Regions from separate parts of the Peribacillus sp. QJM3NY_7 genome, predicted to be linked through region 2. Evidence: riboswitches for the same ligand, from Rfam matches in the RefSeq annotation. Region 2 holds a riboswitch; each other region holds the start of a gene.
What was found. A riboswitch is a leader RNA that binds a small molecule or an ion and turns the genes downstream of it on or off. The one in region 2 is predicted to bind lysine.
Positions count from the first base shown of each region.

Region 1: another riboswitch for lysine. It lies ahead of AC0VX1_RS18780 (aspartate kinase); the one in region 2 lies ahead of AC0VX1_RS24885 (amino acid permease).
Region 3: another riboswitch for lysine. It lies ahead of dapA (4-hydroxy-tetrahydrodipicolinate synthase); the one in region 2 lies ahead of AC0VX1_RS24885 (amino acid permease).

Region 1 is NZ_CM149663.1:3,919,130-3,924,847, forward strand. It holds gene sdhA (succinate dehydrogenase flavoprotein subunit) at 1-1,037, opposite strand, end outside; gene AC0VX1_RS18770 (succinate dehydrogenase cytochrome b558 subunit) at 1,108-1,716, opposite strand; gene AC0VX1_RS18775 (YslB family protein) at 2,100-2,570, shown strand; gene AC0VX1_RS18780 (aspartate kinase) at 2,634-3,866, opposite strand; lysine riboswitch at 3,956-4,132, opposite strand; gene uvrC (excinuclease ABC subunit UvrC) at 4,194-5,718, opposite strand, start outside.
Region 2 is NZ_CM149663.1:5,128,183-5,133,900, reverse strand. It holds gene AC0VX1_RS24895 (Ger(x)C family spore germination protein) at 1-813, shown strand, start outside; gene AC0VX1_RS24890 (glycoside hydrolase family 13 protein) at 898-2,577, shown strand; gene AC0VX1_RS24885 (amino acid permease) at 2,627-4,078, opposite strand; lysine riboswitch at 4,175-4,358, opposite strand; gene AC0VX1_RS24880 (LacI family DNA-binding transcriptional regulator) at 4,616-5,578, opposite strand.
Region 3 is NZ_CM149663.1:4,683,579-4,689,296, forward strand. It holds gene AC0VX1_RS22550 (spore germination protein) at 1-1,219, opposite strand, end outside; lysine riboswitch at 1,590-1,768, shown strand; gene dapA (4-hydroxy-tetrahydrodipicolinate synthase) at 1,902-2,798, shown strand; gene AC0VX1_RS22560 (D-2-hydroxyacid dehydrogenase) at 2,920-3,882, shown strand; gene AC0VX1_RS22565 (carbon-nitrogen hydrolase family protein) at 4,185-4,943, opposite strand; gene AC0VX1_RS22570 (VanW family protein) at 5,171-5,718, opposite strand, start outside.

The sequences.
Region 1 (5,718 bases), 1.2 Mb from region 2:
TTCATTGGAACTTTACGAGGATCTTCACCCATGAATTTCTCGTAGATTTCAATGATTCCGCCAAGTTTAATATCAAGTAATTTAGGATCTTTATGTGATAGATCCAGGTAAACCATGTTTTCACCATTAATGCCAAGCTTCATGTTCATACATACGTCGAAGATTTCACGAGTCGCGATATCACGAGGTACCAGATTACCATAAGCAGGGTATTTTTCTTCAAGGAAATACCAAGGTTTCCCGTCTTTATATGTCCAGATACGTCCACCTTCACCACGAGCGGATTCACTCATTAGACGAAGTTTGTCATCGCCAGGGATTGCTGTCGGGTGAATTTGAATGAACTCACCATTAGCATAATTAACACCTTGCTGATAAACGATGGAAGCTGCTGAACCTGTATTGATCATTGAGTTCGTTGATTTACCGAAAATGATTCCAGGGCCGCCGCTCGCCATGATGACTGCGTCTCCAGGGAATGATTTGATTTCCATTGAAGTCAGGTTTTGTGCTACGATACCGCGTGCTGTTTGCTCATCATCGATAACAGCTCCAAGGAATTCCCAGCCTTCATATTTCGTTACAAGGCCTTCAACTTCATAACGGCGAACCTGCTCGTCCAATGCGTAAAGTAATTGCTGACCAGTTGTTGCACCAGCGAATGCTGTACGGCTATGTTGAGTACCACCGAAACGACGGAAATCAAGAAGACCTTCCGGAGTACGGTTGAACATAACACCCATACGGTCAAACATATGAATGATTGATGGTGCTGCTTCGCACATCGCTTTAACCGGCGGTTGGTTAGCCAAGAAATCTCCGCCATAAACTGTATCGTCGAAGTGGATATATGGAGAATCCCCTTCACCTTTTGTATTTACTGCCCCGTTGATTCCGCCTTGGGCACAAACTGAGTGAGAGCGTTTAACAGGCACTAAAGAAAATAAATCAACCTGTTGTCCCAGCTCTGCTGCTTTGATCGTAGCCATTAATCCAGCTAGACCTCCACCAACGATAACTATTTTACCTTTACCCAATTCTGTCACTCCCTTATTTCCATTAGCCAAGCTATGTTTTTCCTAATTCTTATAAATGAACTCTATCTTCTTATACGAATGCGAAAATTGCGCTGATTCCGATATAAGAAAGAAGAACGAAAACGATCAATGTAAAGTAAGTCATGATTCTTTGCGATCTTGGTGAAACTGTAAGACCCCAGCTCACAGCAAATGACCATAATCCATTAGCAAAGTGGAAGATTGCCGAGATAATACCAACAATATAGAACACAATCATGAATGGACTAGAGAAAATCTCTGCCATCATGTCAAAGTTAACTTCAGCACCCATAGCTGCTTGGATTCTAGTTGCCCATATATGCCAAACAAGGAAAATCAACGTTATGATTCCAGTTAGGCGTTGTAGCATGAACATCCAGTTACGGAAGAAACTAAATCTGCCTAAATTGTTTTTTGCTGTAAAGGCAATATAGATTCCGTACACAGCATGGAAAATGAGCGGTAGATAGATGACGACCCATTCTACCAAAATCTTCACGGGCGTAAACTCAATTAAATGAACTGCCCCATTAAAAGTCTCTTCTCCTTTTGTTGCCATAAAGTTTACAGATAAATGAAAAATTAGGAATAGACCAATTGGAATTACTCCTAGAAGTGAATGAAGCCTGCGATTCCCAAACTCACGATTTTTTGCCACTAAGTGCCCCCCCTTAATTTGTGAAAAATCATGCAAAGATAAACTGGTGGCTACCTTTTATCTCCGCGTGAAAATACAGTATAGAGTCAAAAAACTCCTCTATACTTCCTTTACAATTATGTGACATGTCCATTTTACTCCTGACTTCTATGTGCGTCAAGAAAACGGATACAAGAAATCTCTTTTTCAGAATAGATTTTATTGGATTATCTTGGGTATTTTTTGTTTGTCAAGATGATATTTTGAATAAATTTCTCATTTAACTATTAATATCTCGGTATAATTTCTCATTTTTTTCCAATTGCTATTTAAATAAATAAAAAACAGTATAATTTGCAAAAGAAATACGTTTATAATAGATTTACAGAAAGAGGCGATAAACTATGAAAAAAAATATTGCTGCTGCGATAGAAGAAGAGATTCAAACGGAAGAAATTCAAACTGAAGAATTCAAAGTTCCAGCTTTCGGGTACGAATTAATCAGAGAAGTTCTATTGAACGATATTCTCGGAAAAGACTCTAATCAAATCCTCTATTGGGCAGGTAAACAATTAGCAAGAAAATTCCCATTGAAGGGCGATCAGGAAGTGATTGAATTTTTCCAAAGCGCTGGATGGGGCAATCTGGAAATCTTGAAGTATACGAAACACCAGATGGAATTATCCCTCACGGGTGAAATAATCAGCCGCCGCCTGGATTTACACCCTGATTGTCACTTCCAGCTTGAAGCCGGTTTCCTTGCCGAGCAGTTTTCACTGCAAAAAAAATTCCTCAGCGAATCAACGGAAGAAATCAAACGCCGCGCAAAAAAAGTGATATTCACCATCCAATGGGATCCCAGAGATCCAATCTAATGAGCCCTGAAAACAGACTTACCCTTTTTACCGGAAGTCTGTTTTTTATTGGACTCCTGACACTTAAGCTAGCACATTTGCATGCTGACCAAGTTTAAATGCTTCATGAAGGGATTCAACCGCCTTCACCATTTCCTTTTCATTGACGACGGTCGAAACTTTAATTTCCGATGTGCTGACCATTTTCACCTGGATGCCTGTATTGGCCATCACTTCAAACATTTCGGCAGCCACTCCCGGATTGGATACCATACCAGAACCGACGATGGACACTTTGGCCAATCCGCTCTCCGTTTCGACCCGGTCGAATCCCAATTGTTCTTTATTATTTTCCAGAACGATCAAGGCCGCTTCCGTATCTTCGCTTTTTGTGGAAAAAGATAGATTCGTCGTATCCTCGGCAGTCATGCTTTGAATGATGATGTCCACATTGATCCGGTTTTTCGCAAGCGTCGTGAAGATCGTGGATAATGCACCAAGTGATTGGGGCAAACCATATATTGTAACCCTCGTAATACTGTCTTCAAAAGCAATGCCGCGTACAATTAAGTTTTCTTCCATAGTTGCTTCCTCCTCTATGATCGTACCTGATTCTCTCTCCATGCTTGAACGGACTTCAAGCGGAATTTGATAATTTTTTGCATATTCGACAGCCCTTGGGTGAAGGACGCCAGCCCCCAGGTTGGCAAGTTCCAGCATTTCATCGTAAGAAATGGATTGGAGTTTTCGCGCGCCTTTTATATAGCGTGGGTCCGTTGTGAAAACACCCGTTACATCTGTATAAATATCGCATCTATCCGCATTAAGCGCTGCTGCGATGGCAACTGCCGTCGTATCGGAACCGCCTCGCCCTAAGGTAGTGATTTCCCCATTTGCATCGTTACCCTGGAAACCGGCTACGACCACTATTTTCTTCTCCTGAAGCTGGGCTTGGATCCTCGTGGCATCGATGTTTAAAATCCGGGCATTCCCATGAACGGATTCCGTTTGCATGCCAGCCTGCCAGCCGGTATACGAAATGGCTTCATGTCCTTCTTCAATCAATGCCATCGTTAACAGGGAAATCGTTACCTGTTCCCCAGTCGTCAATAGCATATCCATTTCCCTCTTGCTCGGGGATCCGGAAATATCACGCGCCATGGAAACCAATTGGTCCGTTGTTTTCCCCATAGCTGAAACAACGACGACAACCTCATTTCCTTTCTCCGCTTCCTCGATTACCCGATTGGCAACATTTTTGATTTTTTCTACGCTACCGACGGATGTTCCGCCGAATTTTTGAACGATTAATGCCATCCTCATGCACCCTCTCTACTTTTTAGGCAATAAAAAAAGCAATGAGAAATATCTCATTGCTGTGGTCACATATCTTAATACTGTAATCACAGTGAGATAGCTCTCCAGGGTATAAACCCTGACAATCCGCCATTTATTAAATGTCGGACCAGGAGGACAAGGTATGAGTCTTGTCTTCCTTCGGCGGCGTCCCCTTTCAAAACCTTTCATGGAAGCTCATACTTCTCCAGGTTTTTACTCTTGAATTCCGCACCTCTATCAGCACTTTTAAGTTGTCTAGTTAAAAATTCCTTTTAATCATAGCATAGAGATTTATCGGTAGCAAGATTATTCTTGTAATTTTCTAACGATTCCCTCGGCTACCCCTTTTGGCATGCCAGCTTCCATGATTTCCTCGGCCGTCGCCTCTTTGATTTTCTTCAATGATCCAAAATGCCTTAATAATTGCTTCCTTCGCTTTTCCCCGACTCCTGGAATATCATCAAGCTGGGAGTGTACCGCATTTTTCCCGCGTAGCTGGCGATGAAACGTAATCGCGAACCGATGCACTTCATCCTGAATTCTTTGCAATAGATAAAATTCCTGGCTCCTTGAATCAAGAGGTACAAGTTCAAGCGGATTTCCGATCATCAATTGCGAGGTCCTATGCTTTTCATCCTTAATGAGGCCTGAAAGTGGAATATCCAAACCTAATTCATTTTCCAGAATGTCCCGTACCGCTTCGACATGTCCCTTTCCGCCATCAATGATGATCAAGTCCGGAAGCGGCAGCCCTTCTTTCAATACTCGTGAATACCTTCTTCTGACCACTTCACGCATCGATTCATAATCATCAGGTCCCTGGACCGTCTTGATCTTATATTTTCGGTACTCTCTTTTTTCCGGCTTCCCATCAATGAACACGACTAAAGCGGAAACGGGGTCACTTCCCTGGATATTGGAGTTATCGAAAGCTTCAATTCGATGCGGGGTGTAGATACCCAGTTGTTTCCCGAGGTTTTCCACCGCATTGATCGTTCTTTCTTCATCCCTCTCAATCAAAGAGAATTTTTCCTGAAGGGCGATGGAGGCATTTTTATTCGCCAATTTAAGCATGTCTTTTTTCGCTCCCCGTTTCGGGTGAATCGTTTTGACACCAAGCAGCCCTTCGGCCATTTCGGCATCCACAGATTCAGGCAGCAAGATTTCCTTTGGTTTAAAATGGTTCGTAATCTCGTAAAACTGACCGAGGAATGTAAGAAGTTCCTGTTCGGGTTCATCGTAGACCGGAAAAAGCGAAACATCCCTTTCTATCAATTTACCCTGCCGGACAAAAAATACCTGAACGCACATCCAGCCTTTATCATAGGCAAAGCCAAATACATCCCTGTCGATGAAATCGGTCGTCATCATTTTCTGCTTCTCCATCGTAATATCGATGTGAGCAATCTTGTCACGGAACTCCTTGGCCCTCTCGAAATCGAGTTCTTCCGATGCCTCCAGCATTTTTTCAGTCAGTTCTTTTTTTATTTCAGTATGCCCGCCGTTCAAGAACCGGTTGATATCATCGACCATTTTTTTATATTCCTGTTCCTCTACATCATATACACATGGGGCCAGGCACTGACCAAGGTGATAGTAGAGACAAACGCGATCCGGTAACGTATTGCATTTTCTTAGGGGATAGATGCGGTCGAGCAATTTTTTCGTTTCGTTAGCTGCAAATGCATTCGGATAAGGACCGAAATATTTCCCTTTGTCTTTTTTGACTTTTCGCGTAATGATTAGACGCGGGTGGCGTTCTGCAGTCAGCTTGATGAAAGGATACGTCTTATCATCCTTTAGCATGACATTATATTTTGGGTCATGTTTT
Region 2 (5,718 bases):
GGGAGACTGACAGTCACTCTATATGGTGAGGAATTGGCAAGTAAGGGATTGAATGATTATGTCGATACATATAGGCGTGACCCAATGGTGGGAAGGGATTTGTATTTAGCGGTCGTTCATGGCAAAGCGGAGGATGTAGTTAAAATGGAGCCGAAGTTGATTAAAACTCCAGGGGTTCAAGTGAAGGAGCTGATCGAACAGAATGTAAGGACCAATTTGCCTGATGTAGATCTTCACAGGTATTTATATGCGTGTCATGGTAACGGGATCGATCCGGTCTTGCCCTTATTGGAAACTACAGGAGATCAAATACGGGTAAGGGGAATCGCCTTGTTTAAAAAGGATCGTTATATTGGTAAATATATACCTTATGAAGAAGGCTTCTTATATAAGGTCCTTAGTGAAAATTTTAAGCTGGGGAGTTATGGAATTAAATGGAAGGAAAATGACTTTACCGATATCAATAACGTGGAGTCACGTGTCCATTATCATATTTCGAATGCCAATCAAGACCCTAAGGTCAGGATTGAAGTGAAAATGAAAGCGAGTCTGCTAGAGGTCCAAGGCTATGATTTGGGCAAAGAGGTCGACCTGAATAAAATAGAGGCCAGGGCCGAGCGGGTCATTGGTAAAAAATTAAATGAGATGGTAACCATGTTTCAGGAGAACCATATAGATCCGCTTGCACTCGGTGATCATGCTAAAAGTAAAACAAGAAATTTTGATCAAAAGCATTGGGAGGAGACATATCCCGATGTTCCAATCGAGGTCGATCTGGATATTGAAATGATTCAAACGGGAATAGCTGAATAAAAGTAGAATATTCTGGAGTTCCCCCCTTTATAATAGGGTATTGGTGTAAGGGTTGTGTCAATGCGGCTAAAAAGGGGGAAAAGCATGGACAAAGCATGGTGGAAAGAGGCAGTTGTGTATCAAGTGTATCCAAGGAGTTTTATGGATAGTGATGGCGATGGTATTGGTGATATAAACGGGATTTTGATGAAGCTCGATTATTTACAAGAGCTGGGTGTGAACGTGATATGGCTATCACCAGTTTATCAATCTCCCAATGATGACAATGGGTACGATATCAGTGATTATAAAGCAATCATGGCTGAATTCGGGACCATGGCTGATTTCGATAGGTTGTTGAAGGCCGTTCATGAACGTGGAATGAAGATCATGATGGACCTCGTGGTCAATCATTCTTCAGATGAACATCCATGGTTCGAGGAATCCCGATCCTCAAAGGATAATCCGAAACGTGATTATTATATTTGGAAACCTGGCAGGAATGGAAAAGAGCCAAATAATTGGGAGTCGATTTTCAAAGGTTCAGCATGGGAATATGATGAAAGAACCGATGAATATTATTTACATTTATTCAGCAGGAAACAACCGGATTTAAACTGGGAGAATCCTAAGCTCCGTGAAGAAGTCTACAGCATCATGACTTGGTGGCTGGATAAGGGTGTCGATGGCTTCCGGATGGATGTCATCAATTTCCTTTCAAAAGATCAAAGCTACTCAGATGGATCCGTTCATCATGAGAAGCAGTATGGTGATGGAAGCCCCTTTTTCCTGAATGGCCCGCGCATACATGAGTTTCTGCAGGAAATCAATCAACGGGCCCTTTCTGGGCATGACGTGATTACGGTTGGGGAGATGCCAGGCGTCACGCCGGAGGAAGCGCAATTGTTCACAGGTAAAGATCGTGGTGAGCTACATATGGTCTTTCAATTCGAACATATGGATTTGGGGAAGGGACCAGAAGGGAAATGGAGTAACGATAAATGGAAGCTAACCGATTTAAAGCGAATCCTCTCCAAGTGGCAGACTGGTTTGGAGAGGGATGGCTGGAACAGTTTATACTGGAACAACCATGATCAGCCCCGGGTTGTCTCGAGGTTTGGTAATGATGGAAAATATCGTATTGAAAGCGCAAAGATGCTTGCCGCTTGTCTTCATATGCTGCAAGGTACACCTTATATATATCAAGGGGAAGAGCTGGGCATGACCAATGTTGCATTTGAAAGCATCGATGAATACAGGGATATCGAAACATTGAATTCATATGACGAACTCGTCCATTCACATGGATGGTCAAAAGAGCGGATGATGTCAGCCATCCACGCCCGCAGCCGGGATAATGCGAGGACACCGATTCAGTGGAATGACTCCCGGAACGCAGGATTCACGAACGGGACCCCTTGGATTAAGGTTAATCCCAATTTTCCCGAGATTAATGCAGAAAAGGCTTACAATGATCCGAATTCCATTTTTCACTTTTATAAAAAGCTTATCCAACTGCGCAAGGAACATGATATCGTCGTTTATGGCCGTTTTGAACTGCTGTTGCCGGATGATGAACGAATATTTGCCTACACGAGATCGTTTGAGGAAGAGAAGTTATTGGTGCTATGCAACTTTAAAGAAGAGCAGGCCTCTTATACTTTGCCTGAAGAGCTGCATGCACATTCTGCCACAAAGCTGATCGGCAATTATGGTCAGGAGGAAGAAGGAATCTCCAGCAAACCCCTGCAACCATATGAATGCCGTGTTTATCATTTGAAATGAAAAAAGGACCTGTCCTTCTCCGGTTAGGGAAGAACAGGTCCTTTGCGTATTATTTTGATTTAAGGTCACATTCCTCTAGCGGAATGATTTTCGTTTTATGCTTAATTTTATAGCCGAACCATAGGACGAAAAATAGAATCAAGCCAATGTAGGAAACGAACATTGAATTCCAGTCGATCCCATCGCTGCTGAAAGCCTGATAGCCTTGTCCGATGATAATGATAATACAAAGGACAAGTGCGAATATAGGCCCGAATGGGAAGCCTTTTGCCCGGAATGGTAGAGCATTCATATCAAGGCCTTGAGCTGCGTAAGCTTTGCGGAACCGATAATGGGCAATCGCAATCCCTACCCAAGTGACGAATCCTGCCATGCCTGAAGCGTTCAATAACCAGATATAAACGACGCCATCCCCGAAAAATGAAGCTAAGAATGCAACGCACCCAACTAATGAAGTCACGATAAGTGCATTCACGGGCACTCCTCTTTTATCTAACTTACCTAGGAATTTCGGTGCTTTCCCATCACGTGCCAAGTCCCATAACATACGGGTTGAAGCATACATGCCAGAGTTACCGGCAGAGAGTACGGATGATAAAATGATCGCGTTCATGATGGATGCAGCAAATGCAAGGCCGGCCCGTTCAAATACAAGCGTGAATGGACTTACGGCAACATCTTGACTCAATAAACGTGAATCCGTAAACGGAATGATCATTCCAATAACGAAAATTGCAAGGATATAGAACAAGAGGATGCGCCAGAAAACGGATCTGATTGCTTTAGGGATATTTTTTTCTGGATCTTCACTTTCCCCAGCAGTCACTCCAAGCAATTCCGTTCCTTGGAATGAAAAGCCGGCAGCCATGAATACGCCTAGAATCGTGAAGAACCCTCCGTTAAAGGGACCTTCGCCCATTGTGAAATTGGAAAAACCGATTGGGTCATTTCCACCCATGATTCCGAGAATGATCAGAACACCCGTAATCAAGAAAATGACGACTGTCACGACCTTGATCATGGCAAACCAGAATTCTGTTTCCCCGAAACCTTTAACGGACATGTAATTGATAAGAAACATAATGATTAACGCAATGGCACTCCAGATAAATGAAGGGCTATCCGGGAACCAGAACTTCATAATTAAGACAACGGCTGCCAATTCGGCGGCAATGGTGATTGCCCAGTTATACCAGTAGTTCCAACCAATCGCAAAACCGAAGGACGGATCGACGAATTTGGATGCATAGACACGGAACGAACCGGCCACTGGCATGAACGCCGCCATTTCTGCAAGACTTGTCATTAAGTAATAAACCATGATGCCGATGACCGCATATGCCACCAAGGCACCGCCGGGACCGGCTGAATGAATGGCACCGCCACTTGCTAAAAATAAACCTGTTCCAATCGTTCCACCTAATGAAATCATCATTAAATGACGCGCTTTCAGGCTCCTTTTCAATTCAGTAGGGCTTGATGCTGATTGTGAATTTGACAATTGATGTTACACTCCTTTTTATTGGAAGGGAACGAAAAATAAAAAAACAGCAGTCGAAAAAGATCGACGGCTGTTTATAATAAACCCGTTTATCCTTCCGAAGATAGCTCCCCACGCTTTTTTAAAAACGTGACAGTGGTGTTCCTATTCGGTTACACCGCCAGCAAGAATATACATGGAATATACCCTAACTTCGGCAACTTATCCTTTCAAACGGAGTCTTTAATTTTCCAGAATCTCGTCCGTTTTACTTTTATAAGCTGCAGCCTCTAACTCATCGGTAAATGAGGAAGTATTCAATTTTCTAAAATCGTTGGCGTCAGTTTGTAGGTGACGTCTGACGATTTCACTCATGAAATTCATGCAATCGCTAATAGATTGCTAGTAATTGAGTAAACTTTACTATATCAAAATTATAAAATAACTTCTGGGATATCGCAATGATTATTTTATGTGGTTATTTTTTCCTAGTTAATGAATGATGGCAGTAAGGAAGAATCAAGTGACGATGTACTAAAATATAGCACATCCTGATAACTAAACGGTTTTCCTTTTTATTAGGGCATAGTCCAGTTTTACATGTTTGACCTCTTCAGGATTCTCAAAGAGATCCACTGCCATTTTCCCGATCCATTCCAGCGGTAAGGAAATGGTCGTGATGTCGAGCATTTCGCCAAGGCTATCATTATTGAAGCCGAGAATGGCCACATCTTCCGGTACCCTAATACCCAATTTCTTAGCGGTAAGAATGAAGCCCGCCGCCGTGTCATCATTCGTGATGATGATGGCTTCAGGTTTATCCATAATCGAATTCCATTCCTGAAACAATTGTTCACCGTCCTTAATGTGATAACTGCCTTCAAACAGCCATTCTTTATTGTTTATCAGTTGATGTTTACTCATGATATCGTTAAAGGCCTTTGTACGATGGGAACTGTTTCTGCTCTTTTTACGGCCGAGGCTGTATCCGATTTTCTTATATCCTTTAGCAATCACGTACTCAAGGGCACAGGAGAAAGCTGCATAATGATCAATGCTGATGGATGAGAATTCAGCCTGGGCGGTATCTTCACATAAAATAATCGGTCCGTATTTTTGATAATCCAAGAGGATTTTCATTTCCGAAATCCTTGAACAAACGATAATGCCATCGAGCTGCTTCATTTGCAGCATATTAAAAGCCTGGATCTCTTTCTCCCTGTCATAATTTGTTTGAAAGATGACGATATGACAGCCAATTGCATTTGCCTGTTTTGTGATTCCGTTAACGATTGCCCCGTAATATGGGTGATTGTTGAAGGGGATGATGACGCCGATAAGGTTGGTTTTTCCTTTTGAAAGATGGATGGCGTTGATGTTTCTCGTATAATTCAAACGATTGATCGCTTCTAGGACGCTCTTTCTTTTATCGGGGCTTACATAAGGATGATCATTCAATACACGAGACACTGTTGAGACAGATACACCAGCACATTGAGCTATTTCTTTAATATTTGTCATGGTATCACCGTTTTTCTTTTTTTATATTGTACAGTATGAAACCCATTTCATGGCAAGGGAACAGTGGGGACTGCTGAAGATTTCTGCAAATAGGGTCTTGTTATGGTATTGGTTTCATCCTTTAAGATTGGTCTAAGTCT
Region 3 (5,718 bases), 440 kb from region 2:
GTGTAGTAAAAGAACCAAGAGCCGACAATGCAACAAGAATTAATAGTACATTACTCGTTAGCCCTGCCTCAACAGATGCCGTCCCAATTACAATACCACCTACGATACCTATTGTTTGACCTACTTTAGTCGGCAGTCTAGCTCCTGCCTCCCTGAGAAGTTCGATGGCTAATTCCAAGATTAATGCTTCTAAAATCGGTGGAAATGGAATTCCGCTACGAGAAATTACAAGCGTACTTACTAAATCCTTTGGGATCAACTCATAATGATAAGTGAGAACTGCGACATATATGGGGGTCATTAGGATGGAAAACAATACAGCAAAAAAACGAATAAGCCTAAAGAATGAGGCTATCGTCCAGTTGAGAAAATAATCTTCGAATGCCGCAAAGTATTCAAAGAATGTGGAGGGCCCAAGTAAGCCATGTGGAGCTCCATCCACCAAGATCACTACTTTGCCTTCTCCTAGTACCGCAGCCAATCGATCAGGTCGTTCCGTATCGATAAATTGAGGAAAAGGAGAATTTTTATTATCTTCAATCATTTGTGAAATATAGGAGCTATCAATTATTTGGTTAACCCTTAAATCAGATATGCGCTGTATGACGGTTTCTACATTCTCCTTATTTGCAATTCCTTCTATATGAAGCACAGCTACTCTTGTTTTGGATAACTTCCCAACAATAATTTCTTCAACAGCAAGTTCTGCAATTGGAAGCCGTTTTCGGATTAAATATAAATTCGTATCAAGTGATTCGACCAGTGCCTCTTTCGGACCGACAACACTGAACTCCACCTCTGGAAGTGTAACTTGCCTCGAAGTGTTATTTGCTGCTTTAACTAAAACTGCTTGATCAGATTGATTATTTAATGTTATGGCTATATAACCCATTAACAGCTGACTTTGTAGTTCAGAAGGATTTTTTGTGAAAACAAGCCCCTCTATTGGCAAGTTGTGTACAAGCTCCTCCAGAGTTGAAGAATTTGTATGTAAAAAAGGAAGGAGGTCTCTATGCATTATATCTTTATCAATTAATGTATCGAAAAAAGATACACAGTATATTTCATTTTCAAATTTGAGTGTAAAGCTTGTGAAGTCCTTGGACTTTTGCAGATGTTCGAGTACATCAGTGAAGTCTGTAGATTTATGATTTTCTTGCTTTTTGAAGTCTGTAGATTTATGAATTCCATGCCTTTTAAAGAATGAATATCCTTTCAATAGACTTCACTCCTTTGATTGTAAGATATGGATATTATTAACGAATGGTAGGATTTTATACGCATGAATACTTAGTTGAAATTACCGATTAAAATTAGTGGCCAACTGTAATTCTCAATACATTTATTAGTGATTTTTAATCGGATAAAATGAAAAGGAATCATTAAAGGGAGTTGTAATGTCTACTACTCCCTCGTCCATTGAATATTTGTTCAGCCTATAACGAATAAAGATGAATCCACCCCCATACTCTAGCCATTCCCATAGATTTCTAGCATTCTTAAAAAACTTTATAATTAGGCTTGCAACAGAATGGATTCCCTGTTATATTACAATCAATTAAATATTTTCTTACTTCAATTTTTTTTGAAGTGAGGATAGAGGAGCAAAGACCATTAGTACACATTTTGAGGAGAATGAGATCCTATGACTATTGTGGAAAGGGGAATTTGCCGAAGCGGAAAGAATCTCATGTTCTTGAAGCTGGTTCTGCTATTGAATAAATACAGGACTGTCATATAGGAAACTATATGGAGGGCTATCTTATGCGCGGAAACATTTTTTGGTAAATATTGTTTCTACTGCAGCAGCGAATCCTCGTTGTTGCTTTTTTGCGTTTACTCCTGAATGGCCCTAACCACCTCTGAATATTTTTAAAAACTATACAAAAGGGTGTGAAGTTATGAATTTTGGCCATGTTTTAACCGCAATGGTTACCCCGTTCAATCATAATGAAGAGGTTGATTTTAATGCTACGAGAACTTTAGTAAACCATTTGATTGCTAATGGTTCTGATGGATTAGTAATAGCTGGTACAACTGGAGAGTCCCCTACCTTAACTCAAGAAGAGAAAATAGATTTATTCAAATTTGTTGTAGAAGTTGTTGATGGAAGAGTTCCAGTCATAGCTGGAACCGGCTCAAATAACACGAGAGCTTCCATCAGCTTAACAAAGCAAGCAGAGGCAGCAGGAGTCGACGGAATCATGCTCGTCACCCCCTACTATAACAAGCCTTCTCAAGAAGGACTATTTCAGCACTTTAGCGCTATAGCCCATTCAACATCATTACCGGTAATGCTTTATAATATTCCAGGTCGAAGTGTTGTAAACATGTCAGTGAAGACGATTGTCAGCCTCTCAAAAATCAACAATATCGTGGCAGTAAAAGAAGCAAGCGGTGACTTGGATGCCATGGCACAAATCATAAGCAAAACAACTAGTGATTTTACTTTGTACAGCGGCGATGATGGGTTGACATTACCGGTTTTAGCCATCGGTGGAACAGGCGTTGTTTCGGTTTCTTCACACATAATTGGTAATGAAATGCAAGAAATGATCAATAGCTTTAAAAATGGTGATGTCCTTGGCGCTGCCGCTGCACATCGTACACTTCTTCCAATCATGAAAGCATTATTTGCTGCACCAAGCCCGGGACCAGTAAAATCAGCATTAAATATGCGGGGGTTACATGTTGGAGGTGTCCGCTTACCATTGATCCCTTTAAACGATGAAGAAGAAAGAGCACTGCAAATAGTTCTGCAGCCTAGTAACGCAGAAGCCATTTTATTAAATAAATAAAACTAATGATTCTGGAGAAATTTTAAAAAGCAGTGCATACTCGAAAGAAATGCACTGTTTTTTTTACGACTCAGGAGAAAGAATTTATACTATATATAAAGAATCAATAAGGAGAGAGCCAATGGGGGGTACACACAAACCGAACATTCTTGTATTTAGTCCTATTCAGTCAGAGGTCGATGCTTATGCTGATCATATCCGAAATAGTGGGTTTACATCGGTAAAGACAGCGAAAACTTTGGAGGAAGCAGAAAAATATTTACCAGGCACTGAAGTTATTTTGGGATGGAATTTCCCGACGCAATTACTAAGTAAACCAGTTGCCTCATCTGTTCGCTGGTTTCAATCAATGGGAGCCGGGGTCAATGATTTGATTGCAGATAAATCAATACCTCAAAACATTACAATAACTCGAATTATTGACCAATTTGGTGCTTACATCTCTGAATATGTATTTTCGTTTCTCTTGGACATAGTGAAAGACGGTCCTCGGATGAGACAATCGCAATTGGAGCGGAGATGGGATCCTTTCATTTCTGAAACTCTAAAGGGGAAAACAATCGGGGTGGCTGGACTTGGATCGATTGGCGCTGAACTTGTACGTAAAGCCCGGGCATTTGATATGAATGTGCATGGGTTAAGCTTTAGTGGAAAACAAGCAACACTCGTGGATCTCCACTTTACTCCAGATCAATGGGGTGAATTTGTAAAAGATCTGGATTATTTGGTCCTGACCCTTCCTTTAACGGATTCCACTTATCATATCATTAACCAGGACCTTCTTTTAGCTATGAAGTCCAACGCTTACCTTATCAACGTTGGCCGCGGAGCATTGATAGATGAAGGGGATTTATTATCTGTCATGCGGGAAGGACATCTTCAAGGAGCGGTCCTCGATGTATTTGAGACAGAACCGCTGCCAAAAGAACATGCCTTCTGGTCCATGCCGAATATGTTTGTCACTTCTCACCTGTCAGGGCCAAGTACGATTAACGAAGTGAGCAGCTTTTTCATAGAAAATTTAAGTCGATTTTCAAGTGAACAACCATTAAGTGGAATGGTAGATCGGAACCGAGGGTATTAAACCCAATTAGAATTGTTGTTATTTGCTTGCAATTATTTGTTGAAAAGGCCGCATTCTTCAACAGAGGAAAGCGGCCTACAAACTAAAAGTGAATAATTTGATTTTTTTCAAGGATTATTGAAAGTGGATTTTCATTTGTTTAGCCTTATCTCCCTCTTACAAATCAAAAACCCTCACAAGAGATAGGCTTTTTTCGATGGAGTTACCGTGTGGCTGTACCACCATCCATTTGTTATCTCCTCATGTATCGTTCCATAAGAAACTGGCGCACCCTTTATCAACAAGAGTTGGTGTAGTTCTCATTATATGTAATCGATGTCGAAATGAGTCGATAGTAAATCCATGCTTTGTAAATCCCATTCAAAGGTAAGTATGGCTGATTGTTTTGATTTATGAGTCAGGAGGGGTACACCATTTTTTATGATCATGCTTTCTGCATCCCAAAAACGGACCGTTTCGTCTTCGCCAGTACGATTACAGACTATTACGGGCAGCCCTGTTTCTAGTGACCTTTGTTCCCATTCTCCCTCCGGACCATGTAATCCGGGACCCCAAGAAGACGGTGCAAGTAATATTTCTGCTCCTTTTTCAGATAAGGTGCAAGCAATATCTTTGTTATATGCGTCTGCACAAATCATAATACCAACCTCAACATTGTCTGTTTTTATTGGCTCCAATACTTCCCCTGAAGCTGACCAATCATCAATAACACTGATTTTTCTCTGTTTACCTATTAAATGACCTTTTTTATCTATGACAAACACAGAATTATACAACTCTCCGTCACTGCCTTTTTCAGGGCAGCCCAAAAATACAGTGCTTTTCAAATTCTTTAGTTTACTGCCCAAATTATTCATCCAAGCATCAGGTTGCTTGTTAATCCATCCAGTCCCAACCTTATGATTGAATTGAAGTCCGCTGACACATAGTTCGGGTGTTATAATCCATTCGGCATTTTTATTTGATGCACTATGAATGGCTTGTTCAATTAGTTTTTGGTTATGCTCCACATCACCAGCGATGGGCAATAGGTGCAGTAAAGCTATTTTTATTTTTCCCATAATGGTCTCCCAAACATCAACTTATATTAATGGCCATGCTTGTAATGATTGTAGCATGGTCATGGATTGGCTTGTTCAAGTAATCTGTCCCGAAAAAGAAAAAGCTGTTTCCTCCCCCATCTCTAAACAAGCCCTTGCTCCAATGAGCAAAGGCAATTTTTACGAGTTTCTTCTATAATATAAACCAAAAAATTTGCCTAAGGTGCCCCCATTCGTATACGGTACTTTTACGAACGAATAATTTGTTCTTTGGATATCTGCTTTGAAGCATCAGGAATCTTTCGTATTTTATAATTGATCATATCTGAAGAGTAAACCATGATACTCACCATTCCTCCTTGGATTGTAGCCCTGATCAGGATTGGTTGATTGTATTTGTTTTTAAAACTAAAATCAGGCCCATACCAGCTTACTGTAGCATCGCGGCCAGATGGAACATACGGAACGCTCCTTGTATGGGAATAGCGTTGAACCGTTTGCAACCCTGCATTGTCGATAGCATTAAACAAGGTGGATGAAACCTGGCAAATCCCTCCGCCAATCCCTTCAGTAAACTCTCCTTTAACGATAACCCGAGCGAGCAAATATCCTTTTTCTACTGACCTCTTGCCAACAACTTGGTTAAAAGAAAAGACCTCTCCTGGAAACACGACATAATTATTAATGGCTTCTGTAGCAAGTGAGATATTATTTGAACGATTTTTATTGTTCACATTAAAATAGGTTCTATATTCACCTATCTTTTTTTCACGAATTTCCGCAAGTATTTCGCTGT